2 regions of the Stenotrophomonas capsici genome follow, and region 2 is predicted to be linked to the other one. Evidence: riboswitches for the same ligand, from Rfam matches in the RefSeq annotation. Region 2 holds a riboswitch; the other holds the start of a gene.
What was found. A riboswitch is a leader RNA that binds a small molecule or an ion and turns the genes downstream of it on or off. The one in region 2 is predicted to bind glycine.

Region 1 (11,217 bases), on a different contig from region 2:
CCAGGCCGACCGCCAGTGTTGGCCCCCACTGTGGGTCGCGCACCACGCCCACCAGCAGCTCGATGCCGTGGCGGCGCATCGGCGAAACGAGCACGCCATCGATGCGTGCATCGGGCCGCGCGGACGCAACCGCATGGCGCACCTGCTGGTATGCATCGGCGGCTTCTTCGACGGCCACGTCCAGGCACACGCCGCCGACGTCGCTCTTGTGGGCGATGTCGGGCGAAGCGATCTTCAGCACCACCGGGCCGTTGAAGCTGGCGGCATGGCCCTGCGCCTGCACCGGGTCGGTCGCCATCCGCGCCGGCACCACCGGCACGCCCTGGGTCACCAGGAAATCCAGCGTCTCCCGCTCCGACCGCGGGCGTTGCACGTCTTCGCCGGCCGGCAACGCGGTGCGGGATGGCTGCGGGGAAAGAGGATGTTGTCGTGCCCACCACTGGGCCTGGGCGATGGCGGCCACGCCGCGGTCCAGGCCCACGCCCAGATAGACCAGGCCATGGTGCTCGGCCAGCATCCGGCTGAAATCCGGCACCGGTCGCGGTGCGATGCTGAGCAGCACGCCGGGCGTGCTGGCGGCGGAGAACGCCTGCCCCACCTGCTGGATCACCTGCTGGCTGTAGCCATGGCGGGGTTCGGTGGGCAGGTCGTACAGGCAGGCGATCAGGCCGATGTCGGGGTCCTGGTCGAGCACCTTGATGCTGCGCGCGAACAGCGCCGGGTCGAGGATGGCCGCGCCGGTGAGATCCAGCGGGTTGTGCGGTGTGCCGAAGGACGGCATCACTTCGTCCAACGCATCACGGCTGCGCACGGACAGCTCGGGCAGTGCCAGGCCGCTGGCTTCGGCGCGGTCGGCGGCGATCTCGCAGATACCGCCGGAAATGGCGATGGCGGCGACGTTGGCACCACCGCGCGGACGCAGGCGGGATAGCAATGCGGCGGTGGCCACCAGGTCGTCGATCGAATGTACGCGGATGATGCCCAGCTGCCGGCAGGCGGCGTCGAACACCCGGTCATCGCCGACCAGCGAGCCGGTGTGCGCCTGAGCGGCTTTCGCGGTGACCGGGCTGGTGCCGATCTTCAACGCCACCACCGGCTTGCCGGCGGCCAAGGCGCGCCGCGCGGCGGCTGCCAGCGTCGCGGTGTCGCGCGTGGTTTCCAGGAACAGGCAGATGACCCGGGTGGCTTCGTCATCGACCATGTAGTCGACCAGGCGTGCCACGCTGAGGTCGGCTTCATTGCCGGTGGAGACGATGTAGCTCAGGCCCACGCCCTGGCGGCCGGCATGGTCGGCGATGTAGCTGGCGGTGGCACCGCTCTGCGAGATCAGCGCGACATTGCCGGTCAGGCGGGTAGGCAGGCCGATCGTCCACAGCGCGATGCGGTCGATGTAGTTGATCAGCCCCAGGCAGTTCGGCCCGAGCAGGTTGACCTGATGCTGCCGTGCCAGGCCCGCCAGCGCGGCCTGGCGTCGTGCGCCATCCTCGCCGGTCTCGGCGAAACCGGAGGTCAGGATCACCGCATTGGCGATGCCCGCCTCGTGCAGGTCGCCGAAGGCATCCTCGATGGCGTGCGCCGGCACCATCAGCAGTGCCGCGTCCACCGGTTCGCCGATCGCCCGGCAGGAGGCGGCGGCACGCAGTCCGTGGATATGGCCGCCGCGCGGGTTGACCACGTGTACCTGGCCTGCGTAGCCGAGTTCGCCGAGGTTGGCGAATGCCCCGTTGGACCAGCGGGAGCGTTCGGTGGCGCCGACCAGCGCGATGGCGCGGGGGCGCAGCAGCCCATCGAGCGAGGCAGGCGCATCGGCGTGTGCATTCAATCGTGCATTCATGGGGGAGTTCTCGTGCAATCGGGCGCCGCCGGCACGCGACGGTTGTTGCCCGCGCGGGAACGGACGCGCGTGCCACGTGCGGTAGCGGATGAGGTCAGGACACCTGAGGGGGCGCACGCCATGCGCCGGCTTGAAGCTGTTCACGCGCCTGGGCGGCATGCGCCCGGCCCGTTGTTCGGACGTGTCCGTGCAGGACGTGAACAGGTTCAAGAAGACGCGGCATGCAATGCACTATCGGAAACGGCGGGGGACGCGTCCAATACGAAAAGCATGGCCATCCAGACGTGTTTGCTCTTGCCCGCGGCGCTCAGCCGGCATCGGCGATGCCCTCGAACGCCGATGCCATGCGCCAGCACAGTTCCGTGGCCGGATGGGGAGTGCCGCGGCGGCGCGCCAGCCGCAGCAGCACCGGGCGCTGGTCGATCATCGGCCGTGCGCAGAGCTGCTCCTGCAACTGCGCGGGGGGGCGGCGGATGAAGTTCAGGCCCAGCGCCCGGTTGGCCAGGATGTGCTCCAGCCACAGGTCGCTCATCATTTCGTGGTCCACGCGCAACACCGCGCCGGCGCGTTTGGGACCGTTGAACAACTGGTCGTACAGCGGTGGGTTCAGGGCACGCTCGAAGACCAGCACCGTCCTGTCGTGCAGGTCGCGGTCGCTGACCACGTCGAGCTGTGCCAGTGGGTCGTCCCGGCGGCACAGCAGTTCGCAGCTGGACTGGGCCACGACCCGGTACTCCAGTGCCGGATCGATCACCTCGCCAACGACGAATGCCATGTCCAGCTTCTCGTCGGCCACCTTCTCGACCAGCTCCGGGCTCCAGCCGACCACGGTCTCGATGCGCAGCCGTGGATGGATCTGCGCGAAACGTTCCAGCAGCACCACGCGTTCGGCGAACAGGTGCGAATACGGTGGCAGCCCGATCCGCAGCAGCGGCCACTCCTGCTGCCGGCGCAGCAGCAGCGCGCCGGCGTTGAACGCATCCAGTGCCTGCATCACCGCCCGTGCCGGCGCGAGCAGCGCGGCCCCCTGTTCGCTCAGCGCGACGCGCCGGCTGTCGCGGATGAACAGCTCGAAGCCCAATTGTCGTTCGAGCTTGCGGATCTGCGCGGACAGCCATGGCTGGGCAACGTGCAGGGCGTCGGCCGCGCGGGTGAAGGACAGCGCGTCGGCCACGGCGACGAACATCTGGAGCAACCGGGATTCGGTACGCATGCGCGTGGCGGAGTGGCGATGGGGCAGTCCAGTATGGGGAGTCGCCCGGCAGCTGTAATGCGCGGCATCGCCAACCACGCGTGGCCCGCATTCCTGCGTGGTTTCCACCGTTCTGTTTCGGGACAACGGGGTTACAGTCGCCATTGTTCCGTCAGGAAACAACGCCACACCAACGGCCTTGCCACGGTGTACTGCGGCAACAGCCGGACGCCAACGACCGTGGTTCGCTCCAACGATGAACGCACGGCATCGCCTGGATCAGGTTGCTACGCGCGAACGCACGTCCCGGCAGGAATCAGGCCGGCATCGACCGCCAGAGCCATGCCCCCAGCGCCGTCAGCGATGCGATCCAGACGACCACGATGATGGCGGCCATGGCGCGGCTGACCGGCCGTGTCGCCGCGGCCGCAGCCCGCTGCCGGGCGTCATCGAGTACTTCTGCCGGCACCCGGCGCAGCACCAGCAGCAGACCGAGCGGCACGATCACCAGGTCGTCGAGATAGCCCAGGAGCGGGATGACGTCCGGGATGAGATCGATGGGGCTCAGCGCATACGCCGCGATCCCGAGGGCGAGCAGGCGCAGCGGCCATGGCGTGCGCGGGTCGCGCGCCACGAAGTAGACGACCAGCGTCTGTCGCTTCAGCTCCCTGGCCCATTGGCGCAGACCTGCCATGTGTGTTCGATGCCGTCGTCAGCGACGGGCCCACTGCACGATCTGGCTGGCCGACATCGCGCCGGACTGGCGCGCGATCTCGCGCCCGCCCTGCAGCAGCACCATGGTCGGGATGCTGCGGATGGCAAAGCGCGCGGCCAGCGCCGGCTGCGCCTCGGTGTCGACCTTGGCCAGCCGCATGTGCGGTTCCAGCTGCGCGGCAGCCTTGGCGAACTCCGGTGCCATCTGCCGGCAGGGGCCACACCATGCCGCCCAGAAGTCGATCAGCAGCGGAATCTGCGAGCGCTGCGCATGTGCCTGGAAGGCAGCATCATCCAGGGCGATCGGCACAGCGGTGAACAGGGCCTGGTGGCAGCGGCCGCACGCAGGCGACTGCGCCAGCCGCGTGCCCGGCACGCGGTTGATGGCATTGCAGTGCGGGCAGGCGATCTGCAGCAGGTCGGGGCTCGGGGTGCTCATCGGCATGTGGGACAGGAGTGGACTGCGCTGCAGTATGTGGCCGCCGGGGTGAAGCGCGGGCGACCGGGGGCGGCCCGCAACGGCGCTGGATGAACGAAACCACCGCCGCGTCCGTTGCGGCTGTAACTGTCGCATTGCACAAAAAAGCGTGTTATCAATGCAGCCCATGAACGCAGCCCGCGCCAGCTTTTACTTTTGGTATTACTTTCCGAAGCCGCTGGCGGAGGAAGGACTGCGCTCACCCTGAAGAAACCTTCAGACGCATTCCCGAAAAGCCGCCAGCCAACCTGGCGGCTTTTTTCATGCCGCCAGCGCTGGGGCCACACCCTTCACGATCTGGATTGGAGACCCCCGCAATGCCCCCCCACACCGACGACCTGCGCATCCGCAAACTTGAACCGCTGACCCCGCCGGCCCAGCTGCTGTCGCTGCTGCCCTGCGACGAGGAGGCCTCGCAGACCGTGGCCGACGCCCGCGCCGCGCTGCACCGCATCCTGCATGGCGAGGATGATCGCCTGGCGGTGGTGGTCGGCCCGTGCTCCATCCACGACCCGGTCGCGGCGATGGAGTACGCCCAGCGCCTGCGCCCGCTGCGCGATGCGCTCGGCGGCGAGCTGGAGATCGTCATGCGCGTGTACTTCGAGAAGCCGCGCACCACGGTTGGCTGGAAGGGCCTGATCAACGACCCGGACCTGGACGGCAGCTTCAACATCAACAAGGGCCTGCGCTTGGCGCGCGGCCTGCTGCGCGACATCAACCGCCTCGGCCTGCCGGCGGGCGTGGAGTTCCTGGACGTGATCTCGCCGCAGTACATCGCCGACCTGGTGGCCTGGGGCGCGATCGGCGCGCGCACCACCGAAAGCCAGGTGCACCGCGAGCTGGCCTCCGGGCTGTCGTGCCCGGTGGGCTTCAAGAACGGCACCACCGGTGACGTGAAGATCGCCGCCGACGCAGTCGGCGCGGCCTCGCACCCGCACCACTTCCTGTCGGTGACCAAGGAGGGCGGCACCGCCATCGTGGCCACCCAGGGCAACCCGGACTGCCACGTGATCCTGCGTGGCGGCAAGGCGCCCAACTACGACGCGGCCAGCGTGCAGGCGGCCAGCGAGGTGCTGGGCAAGTCGCAGCTGCCGGCGCGGTTGATGATCGACGCCAGCCACGCCAACAGCAGCAAGAAGCCGGAGAACCAGCCGCGCGTGATCGAGGACATCGCCGGCCAGCTGGAGGGCGGCGAGCAGCGCATCGTCGGGGTGATGATCGAGAGCCACCTGGTGGCCGGCCGCCAGGAGCTGGTCCAGGGCCAGCCGCTGGTCTACGGGCAGAGCATCACCGACGGCTGCATCGACTGGGACAGCACCGTGCAGGTGCTTGAGCGGCTGGCCGAGGCCGTGCGTGGGCGCCGCCAGGCACAGCTGGAAGCGGCCGCCTGACTGGGCCAAGCGTGACAGCCACACTGGCACGCACCGGCCAGTCCAAGTAATTTACGCGGCGGGAGGCGCAATGCCTCCCGCCTGCTGTGGTCTCAGGGGAGAGCGCCTCACGCGGCAGGAAGCCTAGAAATCACCGCTTATGGAGAAGGAAGTGATGCGTATCCGTACGTGCAGTATGGTGCTGGCAATGATGCTGGTGCCGACCGTGGCGATGGCCAAGAGGGAAGTCGTGGATTCGGGCAGTGGCTGCCTGCAGAACCTGGCGGTGAGCGGTGGCTTCACCACCGGCAAGCAGTTCCTGGCCTCCACCGACCACGAAGGCATCAGCTACCCCGAGGCTTTCCGCAAGACCGTGGCCGCGATCGAGGCCGAGGGGCTGGTGGGTGTCTCGCCGAACGAGCAGACCGGCTACATCGCCGCCGAGCAGACGGTACGCGGTGGTGGTGGCTCCACCGTGCCGCTGCGCACCACCGTGCGCCGCCAGAACGACGGGTCCATCCGCGTTGAAGTGCGTTTCAGCATCAAGGGCGGCCAGCTGACCTCCAACAAGGCGGTGGGTGAAGGCCTGTGCAAGATCGCCGACGCGGCGAGCCTGTAACAGCGGGCGGGAGCGCGCGTGGGTAACGGTGCCTGGTTCCTGTACCTGCTGGAATGCCGCGATGGCAGCTACTACGCGGGTATCAGCACCGATGTACAGGCGCGCTTCCAGGCCCATCTGGCCGGCAAGGGCGCGCGTTACACGCGCGCGCACCCGCCGCTGCGGGTACTGGGCATGCGCCCGTACGCCGACCGTGCCGCCGCCTCGCGCGCGGAATGGCAGATCAAACAGCTCCCCCGCCAGCACAAGCTGGCGTGGCTGGAGCGGGCCGGGGATTGAGGTAGAGTCTGGCTTGCAGCCGCCGTTCCGGGCGGCGCCAACGCCCGGGCAGCCGGGCACCACAGCCACGCATGCGGCTGTCCAGCGGCATGTCGGCATCGTCCTCAAGCGGAGGGTTCGTGATGGCAGGTTGGTACGAGTTGGAGAAGAGCAAGGACGGGCAGTTCTACTTCGTGCTCAAGGCAGGCAACGCCGAGGTGATCCTCACCAGCGAGCGTTACACCACGCGCGCGTCGGCCGAGAACGGCATCGCCTCGGTGCAGAAGAACAGCCCCGATGAAGCGCATTACGAGCGCAAGACCAGCAGCGATGGTCGACACCATTTCAATCTCAAGGCCGCCAACCACCAGGTGATCGGCAGCAGCCAGCTGTACGCATCGCAGGCCGCGCGCGAAGCCGGCATCACCAGCGTCAAGGGCAACGGGCCGAGCACGACGGTGAAGGACAAGACGGCGGGGTAGTTGGGTTTTGCCCTTACCCCAACCCCTCTCCCGCGTGCGGGAGAGGGGCTTTGAAACTGCAGTTGCGCCGATCACTTCAAACTGTCGTGAACCTGGCCCCTCTCCCGCACGCGGGAGAGGGGTTGGGGTGAGGGCAGCACCAGCCAGCTCAATGCACCTCGTCCTGGTACACGAACTTGGGCATCTCCCAGCGGTAGCGGATGGCCAGCAGGCGCAGTGCGAAACCGCCCACCAGGCAGCACACGATCGCGGTGTCGTCGGCCACCTGCCAGTGCAGCAACAGCAGGTAGGCCGCACCGGTGAGCAGCGAGATGATCGCGTACAGCTCCTTCTGGAAGATCAGCGGCACCTCGTTGCAGAGGATGTCGCGCAGCACGCCGCCGAACGCGCCGGTCAGCGTGCCGGCGATCAGCACGATCTGCGGGGCATGCCCGGCCTCGCGCGCGATGGCGCAGCCGATCAGGGTGAAGGCGATCAGGCCCAGCCCGTCCAGCACCAGGAAGGTGCTGCGGAAGTGGTGCATCCAGCGCGCCAGCCAGGTGGCGACCAGCGCCGCGCAGACGGTGAAGCCCAGGTACTCGGGGTGTTTCACCCAACCCAGCGGGTAGTGGCCGAGCAGGATGTCGCGCAGCGAGCCACCGCCCAGAGCGGTGACGCAGGCGATCATGACCACGCCGAACAGGTCCATGCGGCGCCGGCCGGCGGCCAGCGCGCCGGTCATGGCTTCGGCGGAAATGGCGATCAGGTAGATGAGGGAAAGCAGCATGCTGTGGGTTCCTGGCAGAGCGGTGGGGCCGGCCATGCGCCTGCCGCCACCCTTGCCTGGGCAAGGATGGGACTGCGTTGACCGGTGCCGCTCCCGCTGTCCCTTGTGCCTGAGAGTTCAGCGGTGATGGCCGCGTGCCCCTTCGGCGGATCGCGCGGACGGTGTCCGGCGACCTCTCTCCAGCTCGGCGTGTCGGATGCATGGTTGGTGGGATTCCAGCCCACCGGCCTGAGCGATCATGGGAGCCTGCGCCTTCGGCGGGCGCCAGCGTGGCGCCTCTCTCCTGCATCCGGGTGCCAGTGTAACTGCTGCGTTGCAGCATGAACTGGCCGGATCTGGCAGTCCGCGCCTGTCGGTGCCCCCGCTCCCACATGAAAACAGCCGGCGGCGGGGCCGTCGGCTGCTTCGGTGCTGCGACTGCATGCCCGCTGCCGCGGGCGTTGCTCAGGCCTTCATGCTGCCCGTGTCGATGTAGCGCTGGTGCCAGGACAGCGCTTCGGGCAGCAGGTGCGGGGTGTGCTTGCCGTAGCTGTCGCGGCAGGCGCGGTCGAAGTAGTCGTTGAGCTGGTCGCGGTAGCCCGGGTGCGCGCAGTTGTCGATCACCTGGCGGGCGCGGGCACGCGGCGGCAGGCCGCGCAGGTCGGCCAGGCCCTGCTCGGTGACGATGATCGAGACGTCGTGCTCGGTGTGGTCGACGTGGCTGACCATCGGCACGATCGCCGAGATGCTGCCGCCCTTGGCCATCGACGGGCTCAGGAAGGTGGACAGGAAGCCGTTGCGGGTGAAGTCGCCCGAACCGCCGATGCCGTTCATGATGCGGCTGCCCATGACATGGGTGGAGTTCACGTTGCCGTAGATGTCCACCTCGATCATGCCGTTCATGCCGATGCAGCCCAGCCGGCGCACCAGCTCCGGGTGGTTCGACATTTCCTGCGTGCGCATGATGATGCGGTCGCGGTAGAACCGGATGTTGCGCTTGAACTCCTCGTTCGCCTCCGGGCTCAGCGCGAAGCCGGTGCACGAGGCGTACTCGAGCACGCCGGACTTGAGCAGGTCCAGCATGCCGTCCTGGATCACCTCGGTGAACGCACTGAGTCCGCGCAGGCCACTGTCGGCCAGGCCGGCGAGCACGGCGTTGGGGATGTTGCCCACGCCCGACTGCAGCGGCAGCAGGTTGTGCGGCAGGCGGCCCTTGGCCACTTCGTGCTTGAGGAACTCGATCAGGTGGCCGGCGATCAGGCGGCTGTCCTCGTCGATCGGCTTGAACGGGCTGTTGCGGTCCGGGCCATTGGTACGCACCACCGCCACGATCTTGTCCGGGTCCACGTCCAGCGTGGTCTGGCCAATGCGGTCGTTGGCGTGGATCAGCGGGATCGGCTTGCGGTGCGGCGGCAGCGCGGTGCCGTAGTAGATGTCGTGCATGCCCTCGATGTCGGCGGGCTGCCACTCGTTGACCTCGATGATCACCTTCTTGGCCAGGTCCAGCCAGGTCTTGTTGTTGCCGACCGAGGTGGACGGCACCAGCGCGCCGTCGGCGCGGATGGCCGAAACCTCGACCACCGCGGTATCGATCTCGCCATAGAAGCCGAACCAGACATGCTGGGCGACGTGCGAGAGGTGGATGTCGATGTAGTCCAGCTTGCCGTCGTTGATGCGCTTGCGGGCATCGGGGTCGGTCTGGAACGGCATGCGCATGGCGATGCCGTCGGCCTTGGCCAGCGCGCCGTCCAGTTCGGGCGCGGTGGAGGCACCGGTCATCAGCTTGATCTGGAACGGCAGGCCCTGCGCATGCACGTCCTCGATGCGCTTGGCCAGCGCCATCGGCACCGCCTTGGGGTAGCCCGAACCGGTGAAGCCGCTCATGGCGACGGTTTCGCCCGGCTGGATCAGCGCCGCGGCTTGTTCGGCGGAGACGATGCGGTCGCGCAGGCGCGCGTCCAGGATGCGTTCGACAGACATGACGACTACGGGTTGTTGTGGGGACCGTGGATTATCGCCCTTCCCGCGGGGCAGGGGGGTTCTACCTTGGTGGGATGGTTTTTGTGGCGCGCAGGCTCTTGTACCGCCAAGTACTGTTTTGCACTGCAGCGTGCAAGTTGCTTCGGCAGGCCGCACGATCGCCCTGCATCCCGACGTGGGGGAGGGAGCAAAGCCCGCTGACAGTTCGCTGTCAGCGGGCTTTTTTAATGGCCGATCGCCGCAGATGGCGATCGCTGGCATGCGCAGATGCCAGAATCGACGGATGGAAAATTCCCCCGCCGCAGTTCCTGAATACGTTGCCCCGGTGATTGACCGGGCCCTGGCCCGCCTCAAGCTGGCGTTGCCGGACCCGGCGCGCTGGCCGCCGCCGCCGGACATCGAGGCGGGGCTGCGCCGGCTGGCCATCGCCAGCGACTTCGCCATCGACACGCTGTGCCGGCAGCCGGAGCTGCTGGAGCGGCTGGCGGCCCCCGATCCGGCCCCGGTCCCGTTGCCCGGACTGGACCCGCTGCAGCCCACCGCCTGGCCCACCCAGCTGCGCCGCTACCGCGCGGCGGCCTCCACCCGGTTGATCTGGCGCGACCTGCAGGGGCTGGATGACGTGGACGCCACCCTGGCCGGGGCCACCCGGCTGGCCGAGGACTGCCTGCAGCTGGCGCTGGCCGCGCTGGAGCAGGAATTCGCCAGCCGCCACGGCGTGGTGCGCAGCGCCGACGGCGGCGTGCAGCGGCTGGTGGTGTTCGGGCTGGGCAAGCTCGGCGGCGGTGAGCTGAATTTCTCCTCCGACATCGACCTGGTCTACGCCTACCCGGAAGGCGGCGAGTCCGACGGCGCGCGTCCGCTGGCGGCCGAGGAGTACTTCGCGCGGTTGGGCCAGCGCCTGGCCCGGCTGCTGGATGAAACCACCGCCGAAGGCTTTTGCCACCGCGTCGACCTGCGCTTGCGCCCATTCGGCACCGCGGGGCGGGTGGCCTTGTCGTTCGCCGGCATGGACCAGTACTTCCAGCGCGAGGGCCGCGACTGGGAGCGCTATGCTTGGATCAAGGCGCGCGCGGTGGCCGGTGACATCGCCGCCGGCGAGGCCTGGCTGGAAACGCTGCGGCCCTTCGTCTACCGCCGCTACCTGGATTTCACCGCACTCGATGGCCTGCGCGAGATGAAGGCGGCCATCACCGCCGAGGTCGCGCGCAAGGACCGCGTGGACGACATCAAGCGCGGCCCCGGTGGCATCCGCGAGATCGAGTTCCTGGCCCAGGCGCTGCAGTTGATCCGTGGCGGCCGCGAGGCGGCGCTGCGCGAGCGGCGCCTGCTGCCGGCATTGCGCGCGTTGATGGATGCCGGGCAGATGGCCGAGCAGGATGGTCAGGACCTGATCAGCGCCTACCGTTTCCTGCGGCGCGTGGAAAACCGTCTGCAGATGCTGCGCGATGCGCAGACCCACAGCCTGCCGACCGACCCGCTGGACCGCGAGCGCATCGCGCTGGGCCTGGATTACGCCAACTGGGAGGCGCTGCTGCAGGCGCT
Region 2 (12,187 bases):
CGCTGTTGATGCTGGTCCCGTGGGTGATCTGGCGCTGGCGGCACCCGCAGGCGGCCGGCCCCGGCCGCAGCTGGAAGTGGTGGCTGCTGCTGCCGGCCTTCCTGGCAGGTACCGCCGTGTGGCTGGCGCCGCTGGGCATCGCGCTGCTGCAGAACCCCGACCCGGCCCTGCAGTCCTACGCGAAGGAACTGCTGTTCAAGCAGACCGGCACCCGCTATGCCAACGCCTGGCACCACCATCAGCCGTTCTGGTACTACCTGCAGGTGATGTTCACCCTGTGGGTGCCGGGCAGTCTGTTGTTCCCGTGGCTGGTGCCGGCGTGGTGGCGCCGCTGCCGCCGCGCCGACCCGCGCTACCTCCTGCTGCTGGGCTGGGCGCTGCTGGTGCTGGTGTTCTTCAGCGCCAGCCCTGGCAAGCGCGAGGTCTACATCCTGCCGATGCTGCCGGCGCTGGCGGTGGCCGCGGCCCCGCTGCTGCCCGGCCTGCTGCGTCGCACCGGCGTGCGCTGGGTGCTGATGCTGTACGCGCTGCTGCTGTCCCTGGCCACGCTGGTGGTCGGTTACGGTGCCGTGCATGGCGATGGCTGGGCGCAGCGCAATGCGGTCAAGCGGGCGATCGACCCGTGGGTGCTGCCGCAGGTGGGGTGGTGGCTGATCGGCTTTGCCGTGGCCACCCTGCTGGTCATCGCGGTACTGCGCCTGCGCCGGGCCGGGCTGGCCGTGGTCCTGACCACGGTGCTGCTGTGGTGCATGTATGGCCTGGGCGCGATGCCGGCGCTGGACCCGTACAGTTCCGCGTCGCGGGTGATGGACCAGGTACGTGAGCGGATCGGCCCCGATGCCGAACTGGGCATGGTGGCCTGGCGCGAGCAGAACCTGCTGCAGACCTGGCCGCAGGCCACCGACTTCGGCTTCAAGCGTCCGGTCGCCGGCCAATGGGAAGATGCAGCCCGCTGGGTGGCACAGGCACCGGAGCGCCGCTGGCTGTTCGTGCTGGACAAGGTGATGAGCCCCTGTGCCGACCGCAGCCAGGTGATCGACATCGGCAGCGCCAACCGCAACAACTGGCAATTGCTGCCCGGCACCGCGCTGCAGGCCGACTGCGTGGCGCGCACGCACGGCGTGGTCGACGATGCCGACGCGGCACTCCAGGACGACGGCGACTGAGCCGCCGTGGGCAACGCGCCGGGCCCGTGGACCGGCGCTGAACCTCCCACATATTTACGACATTGCTCCGACCCGTCTCCGACAGAACGGGGCACAGCATGCGCCCATCGACCCCTGATGGTGCGCCTGTTCCATGCCCCCCTTCGCTTCTGCCCGCCCGTGGCGCCCGGCGCTGCCGGGAGCCCGCCTGGAGTTCGCCACCCGGGCCCTGTTGATCCCCGCCGCGGTGCTGCTGCTTGCCAGCGTCGTGTTGATGGCCGGCAGCGGCGACCAATGGCTGGCTGACCAGCTGTATCGCTGGCAGGGCAGCCGCTGGGCACTGAAGGACGCCTGGTGGAGCAGCCACCTGGTCCACAAGGGTGGCCGCAACCTGAGCTTCCTTGCCGCCGCACTGGTCATGCTGGCCCTGCTGCGCACCTGGTTCAACGCGTCATGGCGGCCACTGCGTCGCCCGCTGTCCTACCTGCTGATGGCGGTGGCCCTGTCCAGTGGACTGGTGTCACTGCTCAAGAGCTGGACCCACATGGACTGCCCCTGGGACCTGGAACGCTACGGCGGACTGCGCCCCTTCATCGGCCTGTTCGAGTCGCGCCCGGTCGCACTGGGCCATGCGGCCTGTTTCCCGGCCGGTCACGCCAGCGCCGGCTACGCGTGGCTGGCGATCTACTTCTTCATGCTGCAGGTCCGCCCGCAATGGCGCTGGCCGGCAACCCTCTCCGTGCTGGTGATCGGCCTGGTGTTCGGCATCACCCAACAGCTGCGCGGCGCGCACTTCCTGTCCCATGACCTGTGGTCGCTGGCGATCAGCTGGACCGTGGCCGTCGGCCTGTACCTGGTCATGTTCGAGCCCTCCCCGTCCACCGCAACCGCAACCGCAACCCTGCCAAAGGCACCGGGAGAGCACGCATGAGCACCACCCTGCCCCGCCCCGGTGCTTCTTCCCGCCTGTCCTGGAGCGCGCTGCGCGACTGGCGGCCGGAGATCAGCAGCGAAGCCTTGATTCTACTGTCCAGCATCTTCTTCGCCGTGCTGTGCAATGGCCTGTTCTGGCGCAACGCCATGGCCACCAACCCGGGCAACGGCCTGTTCGCGTTGTCCCTGTTCACCCTGCTGGTCGGCGTGCACGCATTGCTGTTCGGGCTGCTGGTGTGGCGCTGGAACGCCAAGGTGCTGCTGAGCGTGCTGTTCATCACCACCGCGTTCGCGGTGCACTACATGAGCAGCTTCAACGTCTACCTGGACGCGGACATGCTGCGCAACGTGCTTGCCACCGACCACAAGGAGTCCGGCGAGCTGATGACCGCGGCATTGATCCTGCCCTTGCTCGGCTATGGCGTGCTGCCCACCGCTCTGCTGTGGCGGCTGCGCATCCGCAGGCGCAGCCTCGGCCGCACCTTCCTGTGGCGTGGCGTGTTCCTGCTGGGCGTGGTGCTGGTCACCGCCGCCGGTGCGATGGCGTCCTTCCAGAACATCTCCTCGCTGATGCGCAACCACCGCGAAGTGCGCTACCTGGCCACGCCGGTGAACTACCTGATCGCGCTGAAGCAGAACCTGTCCAGTGCCAGCCCGATCAAGCACCAACCGAAGCAACCGATCGGCACCGATGCCCAGGCCACGCCGCGCGCGGCGGGCAGCAAGCCCCGCCTGCTGGTACTGGTGGTCGGTGAAACCGTGCGTGCCCAGAACTGGGGCCTGAACGGCTACGCCCGCCAGACCACGCCGGAACTGGCGCAGACCGGCGCGATCAACTTCCCCGACATGCATGCCTGCGGCAGCAGCACCGAAGTCTCGCTGCCCTGCATGTTCTCGCCCTACGGCCGCCACGACTACGACGAGAAGGCCATCCGCAACCACCAGTCGTTGCTGCACGTACTCGAGCATGCCGGCATCAGCACCCTGTGGCGCGACAACCAGTCCGGCTGCAAGGGCGTATGCGATGGCCTGCAGATCGAACGGCTGGACGATGCCACCCTGCCCGGCCTGTGCGCCAACGGCCGCTGCATGGACGAGATCCTGATCAACGACCTGGCCGCGCAGGTCCGCGCCAAGCCGGGCGACCGCGTGGTGGTGCTGCACCAGCTGGGCAACCACGGCCCCAGCTACTTCGAGCGCTATCCGGCGCAGTTCCGCCAGTTCGCCCCAACCTGCGACACGGCCGACCTGGGCAAGTGCAGCCGCGAACAGATCGTCAACAGCTATGACAACGCGATCCGCTACACCGACCATTTCCTGAGCCGCACCATCGCCAGCCTGCGCGAGATGGGCGACTACGACACCGCCATGATCTACCTCTCCGACCATGGCGAATCCCTCGGCGAGAAAGGCCTGTACCTGCACGGCATGCCCTATGCCATCGCGCCGGAGGAGCAGACCCGGGTGCCGTTGCTGATGTGGTTCTCGCCCGGCTTCGCCGCCGACCGCGGGCTGGACCTGCAGTGCCTGCGCCAACGCACCCAGCAGCGCGCCGACCAGGACAACCTGTTCCCCTCGGTGCTGGGGCTGATGCAGGTGCGGACCTCGGTGTACGACCGCAGCCGCGACCTGTTCGCCGATTGCACGACTCAGTCGTAGGAGCGCCTTCCGGCGCGGGGCCGATGACCCCGCGCCCTGCCAAAGCCAGGAGGCTGCCGGAATCCCGGCTTCGCGGCCGAGACCACTCCTGCCGCGCCCCCTCCCTGACCTGGTCCACTTGCAGGGCCCGCCCCGCCCCACTAGCCTTCGCCGGTATTCGCAACCATTACCGGGGATTTCCGTGAAACATCGTCTTCTGTTGCTGGCCGCCGCCGTGGGCGTGGCCGTGCTCTCGCTGGCTGCCTGCAAGAAGGAAGGCACGCCGGAGGCCGCCAAGCCGGCCACCAGCGCCGCCGCACCGGCCGAAAGCGCCGACCAGTTCATCGCCCGCGTCAACGCCGAGTACAAGGCGATGTACCCGGAGATGACCTCGGCGCAGTGGCTATCGTCCACCTACATCAACGACGACTCCGCGCGCGTGGCCGCCAAGGCCAATGAGCGCTGGCTGACCACCCTCAACGGCTGGATCGAGCAGGCCGGCAAGTACGAGGGCCAGCCGATGAGCGCCGACACCGCCCGCGCGATCAGCCTGCTCAAGCTGATGACCTCGATGCCCGCCCCGCGTGACCCGCAGAAGCTGGCCGAGCTGGCGGCCATCGCCACCAAGCTGGAAGGCGACTACGGCGCCGGCACCTACTGCGTGGGCGAAGGCGACAGCCGCAACTGCCGCCAGCTGGGTGATCTGGAGAAGGTACTGGCCACCTCGCGCGACTACGACAAGCAGCTCGATGCCTGGCAGGGCTGGCAGTCCACCGCCGTGCCGTCGCGCGCCAACTACCAGCGCTTCGTCGAACTGGTCAACGAAGGCGCCCGCGAACTGGGCTATACCGATGCCGGCCAGATGTGGCGCAGCGGCTACGACATGCCGGCCGACCAGGTTGGCCCGGAAACCGATCGCCTGTGGGAGCAGGTCAAGCCGCTGTACGAGCAGGTGCATTGCTATACCCGCGCCAAGCTGGACAAGGAATACGGCAAGGACAAGGCGGAAGTTGGCGGCGGCATGATCGCCGCGCACCTGACCGGCAACATGTGGCAGCAGGATTGGAGCAACCTGTGGGACATGACCGCGCCGTACCCGAACGCGGGCAGCCTGGACATCACCGCCGCGCTGGAAAAGCAGTACCAGACCAACCTCAGCGCCGCCCTGGCCAAGGCCGGTGGCAGCGACCCGGCGAGCCGCTTCAAGGCACAGCGTGACGCGGAGCTGGCCACCGCCCGGCAGATGACCGAGCGCGCGCAGGACTTCTACGTGTCGCTGGGCATGCCCAAGCTGCCGGAGAGCTATTGGCAGAACACCCAGTTCATCAAGCCGATGGACCGCAACGTGGTCTGCCACGCCAGCGCCTGGGACATGAACATGGGCGGTGACGGCAAGGATGTCGGCCCGGACGTGCGCACCAAGATGTGCATCACCCCGACCGAGGAAAACTTCACCACCATCTACCACGAGCTGGGCCATATCTATTACGACCTGGCCTACAACCCGCTGCCGCCGCTGTTCCAGGGCGGTGCCAACGACGGCTTCCACGAGGCCATCGGTGACACCATCGTGCTGGCGATGACGCCGAAGTACCTGAACTCGATCGGCCTGGTCGGTGCGCAGCAGGAAAGCCGCGAGGCCACCATCAACGCGCAGATGCGCATGGCAATGTCCGGCGTGTCGTTCCTGCCATTCGGCCTGATGATCGACCGCTGGCGCTGGGGCGTGTTCGACGGTTCGATCAAGCCGGACCAGTACAACCAGAAGTGGTGGGAGCTGAAGGCCCAGTACCAGGGCGTGGCCCCGGCCAGCGCACGCGGCGAGGAGTTCTTCGACGCCGGCGCCAAGTACCACGTGCCGGGCAACACCCCGTACCTGCGCTACTTCCTGGCGCGCATCCTGCAGTACCAGTTCTACAAGGGCCTGTGCGATGCGTCCGGTTACACCGGCCCGCTCAACGAGTGCAGCTTCTATGGCAACAAGGAAGCCGGCCAGAAGTTCTGGGCGATGCTGAGCAAGGGCTCCAGCCAGCCGTGGCAGGCCACGCTCAAGGAGCTGACCGGCAACGACAAGCTCGACGCCGGCCCGATGCTGGAATACTTCGCCCCGCTGCAGGAATGGCTGAAGCAGCAGAACGAAGGCCAGATGTGCGGCTGGACGGCCGCGCCGCCGGCGGCCGTCGCGGCACCGACGACCACGCCGTAAACACGACGGACCAGGTTGACCACGAAGGGCGCCGTTTCGGCGCCCTTCGTTCATCCACGGTCAGGCGCATGACGGAGATCATGCGGATGCGGGACAGGCTCCACCGGCCCGACATTGACAGCCCGCATTGGCATGAACATCTTGCCCGCCTACTCCTGGAGACCCGAATGCCCCCTGCAGCACGCACCGTGCTTTTCCTCCTGCTCGCCACGCACACTGCGGCCGGATGGGCGGCACAACACACCGAGCCCCTCCGCGTCGGCTACACCGAACGCGATCGCGCCTTCGGCTTCACGTTCACACCGCCGGCGGGCAAGGACTGGAAACAGGACAAGTGGGGCAGCGCAAACCTCAGCGTCGACTGGAACGCGGGCTCGACCACCGACAGCAGGAAGATCGAGGCCTACATGACCCGGCCCGATGTCCCGACCAGCCCCTTTCCGGCTACATCGAGAACATCCGGCGCAAGCTGGAGCAGGACTTCTCCAACAGTCCCGTCGCCACCATCAACCACCTGCAGGTAAGGGAATACCCGGCGGACAAGCGCTGCGCCAGCATCCACCTGCGGCTTGAGCTGCGGCAACCCGCCGCCGATGGACAACGGCAATGGGCCGAGCAATACACCTTGTCCTGCGGTTCGCCGCGCTACGCCGATGTTGGCTACGAGCTGCGCTACTACCACCGCTACACCGACGCTCACCGCGACCCGAACCTGCAGGCCAAGGCCGAGCAGGTGCTGGGCAGCATGCGGATCGAAGAGGACTGATTACCGGGCCAGGCGGCTGGATGGAAGGCCGCTCCTGCGGATCCCTGGCAACCGGGTCGGCGTGCCGTCGGGGCCCATGGCGTCATCGTTGCCGCTTTTCCCGGCATCGTTGCCACTTCCCGCGGCATCGCTGGCACATCCCTCCCGATGCGTGCCATCCGAAGCGGCATGACTGACGCTTTTTTCGACATCCGTGCCGCTTCAACGGGCAATGCCGGCGCCCCATGCGAGATCACCGGCACAGGGGCGACATCGCTGCACCTTGAAGGGATGGGCCTGCCGCTCCAGGTGACACGCCTGCCGCAGAAACAACAAAGGCGCCCTCGGCGCCTTCGCTGATCCGGCAACTTCCCCGCAGACGCTCAATGCGTGCCAGCGGCGCGCTTCGCGCCCACGCCCAGCTCACCGGCCAGGTTGCGCTTGTAGGTGTCGAAATCGATGCCCTGCTCGGCCACCTCCGCGTGCGCGGCGTCCTTCAGTGCGTCGGAATACATCAGGCGCACCGGGGTGTTGTTGTTCTCGTGCCATTCGGCGGCCTGCATGATCAGCGCCAGCACGCGTGCGGCGCTGGTGGTCTCGCCGGCGATCTTGCCGTCCATGCCCAGCACCCACTCGCCGTCGCGGCGGACGATGCCCGCCAGCAGGCTGCGCTGCTGGTCACGCAGTTCGGCGTGCGGCTCGACCTTGGCCTTCGGTGCCGGGTTGGCCTCGGCCTGGTTGCGGGCGCGCTCGGCCAGCTTCTTCTTCGCCTCGCGGCGGCCCTTGGATTGAATCGACATCGTGGTGTGCTCTTTGCCGTCGCCGCTGATGGCGGCAGGGATAGTGTCCCCGATCGGGGGTGAAGATGGATCAGGCCGCCGGGGTGTTGCGTTGGGCACGCTGGCTGATGCGCTCCCACTTCCACATCAGCCCGCTGCCCAGCGCGAACAACGCCGCGCCGATGGCCAGGCTCAGGCCACTGCGGCTGAGCAGCGGCGACAACACCCCGGCGATGACCGCATTGGTCACCAGCGTGCTGAAGGCCTGCATCGAGGAGGCCGTGCCGCGCTGGCGCGGGTACATGTCCAGGATCGCCAGGCTCAGGATCGGGAAGATCAGCGCCACGCCGAACGAATTGAGGGTCAGCGCCAGCACCGCCCACGGCACGCTCATCTGCGGGGCCAGCGCGTTGTAGGCAATGTTGTAGACCGCCGCCACCGCCATGAACGCATAGCCGATCCGCACCGCGCGCGCGCCGGCGATGCGCCCGGCCGCGCGGCCGGAGGCATAGGCGCCCAGCGCCATGCCGCCGATGGTCGGGATGAACAACCAGGCGAACTGCTGCTCGTTCAGGTGCAGCAGGTCCAGGATGAAGGCCGGTGCCGAGGCGATGTACAGGAACAGCCCGCCAAAGCCCAGCGAGCCGGCCAGGGCCAGGCGCAGGAAGCGCGGGTTGACCGCGATGCTCCAGTAATCCTGGGCCAGCCGTGCCGGGCGCAGGCTCAGCCGGGCCTGCGGCGGGTGGGTTTCCGGCAGCCACAGGCAGGTAACCACCAGCAGCAGCGTGGAGAACGCCACCAGGAACCAGAAGATGCCCTGCCAATGGCTCCAGCCCAGCAGCCAGCCACCGATGATCGGGGCGATGGCCGGGGCGATGGAGAAGATCATCGACACCTGGCTCATCAGCCGCTGGGCGTCGTCGCCGTCGTACAGGTCACGGATGACCGCCCGGCCGATGATGTAGCCCACGCCGGCGGACAGGCCCTGCAGGCCGCGGAACAGCAGCAGCGAGCCCATGTCGCGCGACAGCGCGCAGCCGATCGAGGCCAGGATGAACACCACCAGCCCGCCGATGATCACCCGCTTGCGGCCCAGCGCATCGGACAGCGCGCCGTGGACCAGGCTCATCAGCGCATAGGTGAGCAGGTAGACGCTGATGACCTGCTGCATGGCCAGTTTGTCGGCGCCCATCTGCGCGCCGATCTGCGGGAACGCGGGGAACACCGCGTCGATGGCGAACGGGCCGAACATCGACAACCCGGCCACCAGCGCGGCGATCCGTCGCAGCGAAACCTGCTTGCTTGCTTTCATGGCTTCCTGTGGAACAACGTGCATCGGCACCGGCAGGCAGACCGGTGCGGGAGGGAAAAATGAACAGGGCCGGACACGGTAACGCCGCGCGGCCATATCGCGCCTGTTTATCCGGACATGAACCCGCGTCAGCCCGCGGTACCGGCCTCCCCGCCCACCGCGTGCAACGCGCGATCTTCGGGCCGGGAACGGAATGGTAATCTAAGCCGGTGCGCAGGTCTGCCCCGGGCTATAATCGGCGGGCTGTACGAACACGGTGGGAGAAGCGGCTGACCCCGCTGCCGAAGGCGCAAACGCCCGTAAATCGCTCAGGCCCGATACCACCTGCACCAAAACTCTGGAGAGACCGGTTCAATCCGGCGCCGAAGGGGCACGAAGCACACGATCCTCGTCGCGTTGCTTCCAAACTCTCAGGCAAAAGGACAGAGGGGCGCGAGGCAAGCCACCGGCTTGCCGGCCGTGATGCCGCCTGCGCGGCAGCGGGGCCGTACCGGTGCTTGCCTGGCTCACCGCCCCAGCCCTGCATGCCTTCTCCGGACGTCAGCCATGACCCAGAACACCCCTTCGCTGCGCGAACTCGAACACTCCTCCGCGTTCGTCGACCGCCACATCGGCCCCAACGATGCAGAAATCGCGCAGATGCTGCGCACCGTTGGCCATGATTCGCTTGAAGCCCTGACCGACGCCATCGTGCCGGGCTCGATCAAGTCGCCGGCACCGCTGGCGCTGCCCGAATCGCTCACCGAGGTCGAGGCGCTGGCCAAGATCCGCGCCATCGCCGGCAAGAACAAGGTGCTGCGCAGCTTCATCGGCCAGGGCTACTACGGCACCCACACGCCGAACGTCATCCTGCGCAACATCCTGGAAAACCCGGCCTGGTACACCGCCTACACCCCGTACCAGGCGGAGATCTCGCAGGGCCGCATGGAAGCGCTGATCAACTTCCAGACCCTGGTCGCCGACCTGACCGGCATGGAGATCGCCAACGCCTCGCTGCTGGACGAAGCCACCGCTGCCGCCGAGGCGATGACCCTGGCCAAGCGTTCGGCCAAGTCCAGGTCCAAGGTGTTCTTCGTGCACGACGCCGTGCACCCGCAGACGCTGGAACTGCTACGCACCCGCGCCGAGCCGATGGGCATCGAGCTGCAGGTCGGCACCCCGGCCGAAGCCATGACCGCCGACGTGTTCGGCGTGCTGCTGCAGTACCCCGACACCACCGGCCACATCGGTGACCACAAGGCGCTGGTGGAGGCCATCCATGCCCGCCAGGGCCTGGTCGCCGTGGCCACCGACCTGCTCGCGCTGACCCTGATCGCCGCTCCCGGCGAATGGGGCGCGGACATCGCCATCGGCAACAGCCAGCGTTTCGGCGTGCCGTTCGGCTTCGGCGGCCCGCATGCGGCCTTCATGGCCTGCCGTGACGCCTACAAGCGCTCGATGCCGGGCCGCCTGATCGGCGTGTCGGTCGATGCCGAAGGCAAGCCGGCCTACCGCCTGACCCTGCAGACCCGCGAGCAGCACATCCGCCGCGAGAAAGCCACCTCCAACATCTGCACCGCCCAGGTGCTGCTGGCGGTGATGGCCTCGATGTACGCCGTCTACCACGGCCCGGAAGGCCTGCTGCGCATCGCCCGCCGCACCCACCGCCTGGCCGCGATCCTGGCCAGCGCACTGCGTACCGCTGGCGTTGCGGTCGGCAATGACTTCTTCGACACCCTGCACGTCACCGGCGTCGACGCCGCGGCGGTACAGGCCAAGGCCGTGGCCGCGGGCATCAACGTGCGCGTGATCGATGCAGGCGCGGTCGGCATCAGCCTGGACGAAACCGCCACCCGCGCCGACATCGTCGCGCTGGGCCAGCTGTTTGGCGCCACGGTCGACGTCGATGCACTGGACGCCGCCACCGCCGATGCCCTGCCCAAGGGCCTGCTGCGCACCAGTGCGTTCCTGACCCACCCGGTGTTCAACACGCACCACAGCGAGCACGAGATGCTGCGCTACCTGCGCTCGCTGGCCGACAAGGACCTGGCGATGGATCGCACCATGATCCCGCTGGGCAGCTGCACCATGAAGCTCAACGCCACCGCCGAGATGATCCCGGTGACCTGGCCGGAGTTCGCCAACATCCACCCGCTGGCACCGGCCGACCAGGCGCAGGGCTACAAGGAGCTGATCGACGGTCTGGAAGCGATGCTGGTCGAATGCACCGGCTACGACGCGGTGAGCCTGCAGCCCAATTCCGGCGCGCAGGGCGAGTACGCCGGCCTGCTGGCGATCCGCGCCTACCACCGCTCGCGCGGCGAAGGCCATCGCGACATCTGCCTGATCCCGGATTCGGCGCACGGCACCAACCCGGCCTCGGCGCAGATGTGCGGCATGACCGTGGTGGTCACCAAGACCGATGCCAACGGCAACGTCGATGTCGATGACATCCGCCGCAACGCCGAGAAGTACAGCGACCGCCTGGCCGCGATCATGATGACCTACCCGTCCACGCACGGCGTGTTCGAGGAAGAGGTGGTCGAGATCTGCCAGATCATCCACCAGCATGGCGGCCAGGTGTACACCGACGGTGCCAACATGAACGCCCTGGTCGGCGTGGCCAAGCCCGGCAAGTGGGGCTCGGACGTGTCGCACCTTAACCTGCACAAGACCTTCTGCATCCCGCACGGCGGCGGCGGCCCGGGCGTGGGCCCGTGCGCGGTCAAGTCGCACCTTGCCCCGTACCTGCCGGGCAAGCTCGGTGACAACGGCCCGGTCGGCATGGTCAGCGCGGCCAGCTTCGGCAGCGCCTCGATCCTGCCGATCAGCTGGATGTACATCACCCTGATGGGCACCGCCGGCCTGCGCAAGGCCACCCAGGTGGCACTGCTCAATGCCAACTACATCGCCAAGCGCTTGGCCCCGCACTACAAGACGCTGTACACCGGCCGCAACGGCCTGGTGGCACACGAGTGCATCCTGGACGTGCGTCCGCTGGAGAAGACCTCCGGCATCGGCGCCGAGGACGTGGCCAAGCGCCTGATCGACTTCGGCTTCCACGCCCCGACCCTGAGCTTCCCGGTCGCCGGCACGCTGATGGTGGAGCCGACCGAGAGCGAATCGCAGCACGAGCTGGACCGCTTCATCGACGCGATGATCCAGATCCGCGAGGAGATCCAGGCCATCGAGGACGGTCGCCTGGACCGCGAGGACAACCCGCTCAAGCACGCCCCGCACACCGCCGGCGCGGTGTCGGCCAGCGAGTGGACCCACGCCTATCCGCGCGAACTGGCCGCCTTCCCGCTGCCGTCGCTGAAGCTGCAGAAGTACTGGCCGCCGGTGGCACGCGTGGACAACGTGTACGGCGACAAGAACATCATGTGCGCCTGCATCCCGGTGGATGCGTACAAGGAAGACGTGGAAGCCTGATCGGCTTCTGCGTTGGCC

Region 1: linked by a shared signal. The riboswitch ahead of VA603_RS06330 (trimeric intracellular cation channel family protein) and the one ahead of gcvP (aminomethyl-transferring glycine dehydrogenase) in region 2 are both predicted to bind glycine.

What each region holds. Positions count from the first base shown of each region.
Region 1 covers NZ_JAYFUH010000074.1:320-11,536, reverse strand. Annotated here, with positions in the region: gene VA603_RS06370 (acetate--CoA ligase family protein) at 1-1,834, opposite strand, end outside; gene VA603_RS06365 (LysR family transcriptional regulator) at 2,142-3,047, opposite strand; gene VA603_RS06360 (YkvA family protein) at 3,343-3,720, opposite strand; gene trxC (thioredoxin TrxC) at 3,739-4,179, opposite strand; gene VA603_RS06350 (3-deoxy-7-phosphoheptulonate synthase) at 4,536-5,609, shown strand; gene VA603_RS06345 (hypothetical protein) at 5,764-6,207, shown strand; gene VA603_RS06340 (GIY-YIG nuclease family protein) at 6,226-6,486, shown strand; gene VA603_RS06335 (YegP family protein) at 6,609-6,947, shown strand; gene VA603_RS06330 (trimeric intracellular cation channel family protein) at 7,096-7,713, opposite strand; glycine riboswitch at 7,802-7,906, opposite strand; glycine riboswitch at 7,920-8,009, opposite strand; gene scpC (succinyl-CoA:acetate CoA-transferase ScpC) at 8,158-9,672, opposite strand; partial or broken gene glnE (bifunctional [glutamate--ammonia ligase]-adenylyl-L-tyrosine phosphorylase/[glutamate--ammonia-ligase] adenylyltransferase) at 9,956-11,217, shown strand, end outside.
Region 2 covers NZ_JAYFUH010000061.1:52,886-65,072, reverse strand. Annotated here, with positions in the region: gene VA603_RS02130 (ArnT family glycosyltransferase) at 1-1,166, shown strand, start outside; gene VA603_RS02125 (phosphatase PAP2 family protein) at 1,300-2,076, shown strand; gene VA603_RS02120 (phosphoethanolamine transferase) at 2,073-3,737, shown strand; gene VA603_RS02115 (M2 family metallopeptidase) at 3,919-5,922, shown strand; gene VA603_RS02110 (hypothetical protein) at 6,257-6,688, shown strand; gene VA603_RS02105 (hypothetical protein) at 7,051-7,467, opposite strand; gene VA603_RS02100 (multidrug effflux MFS transporter) at 7,538-8,758, opposite strand; glycine riboswitch at 9,086-9,194, shown strand; gene gcvP (aminomethyl-transferring glycine dehydrogenase) at 9,305-12,169, shown strand.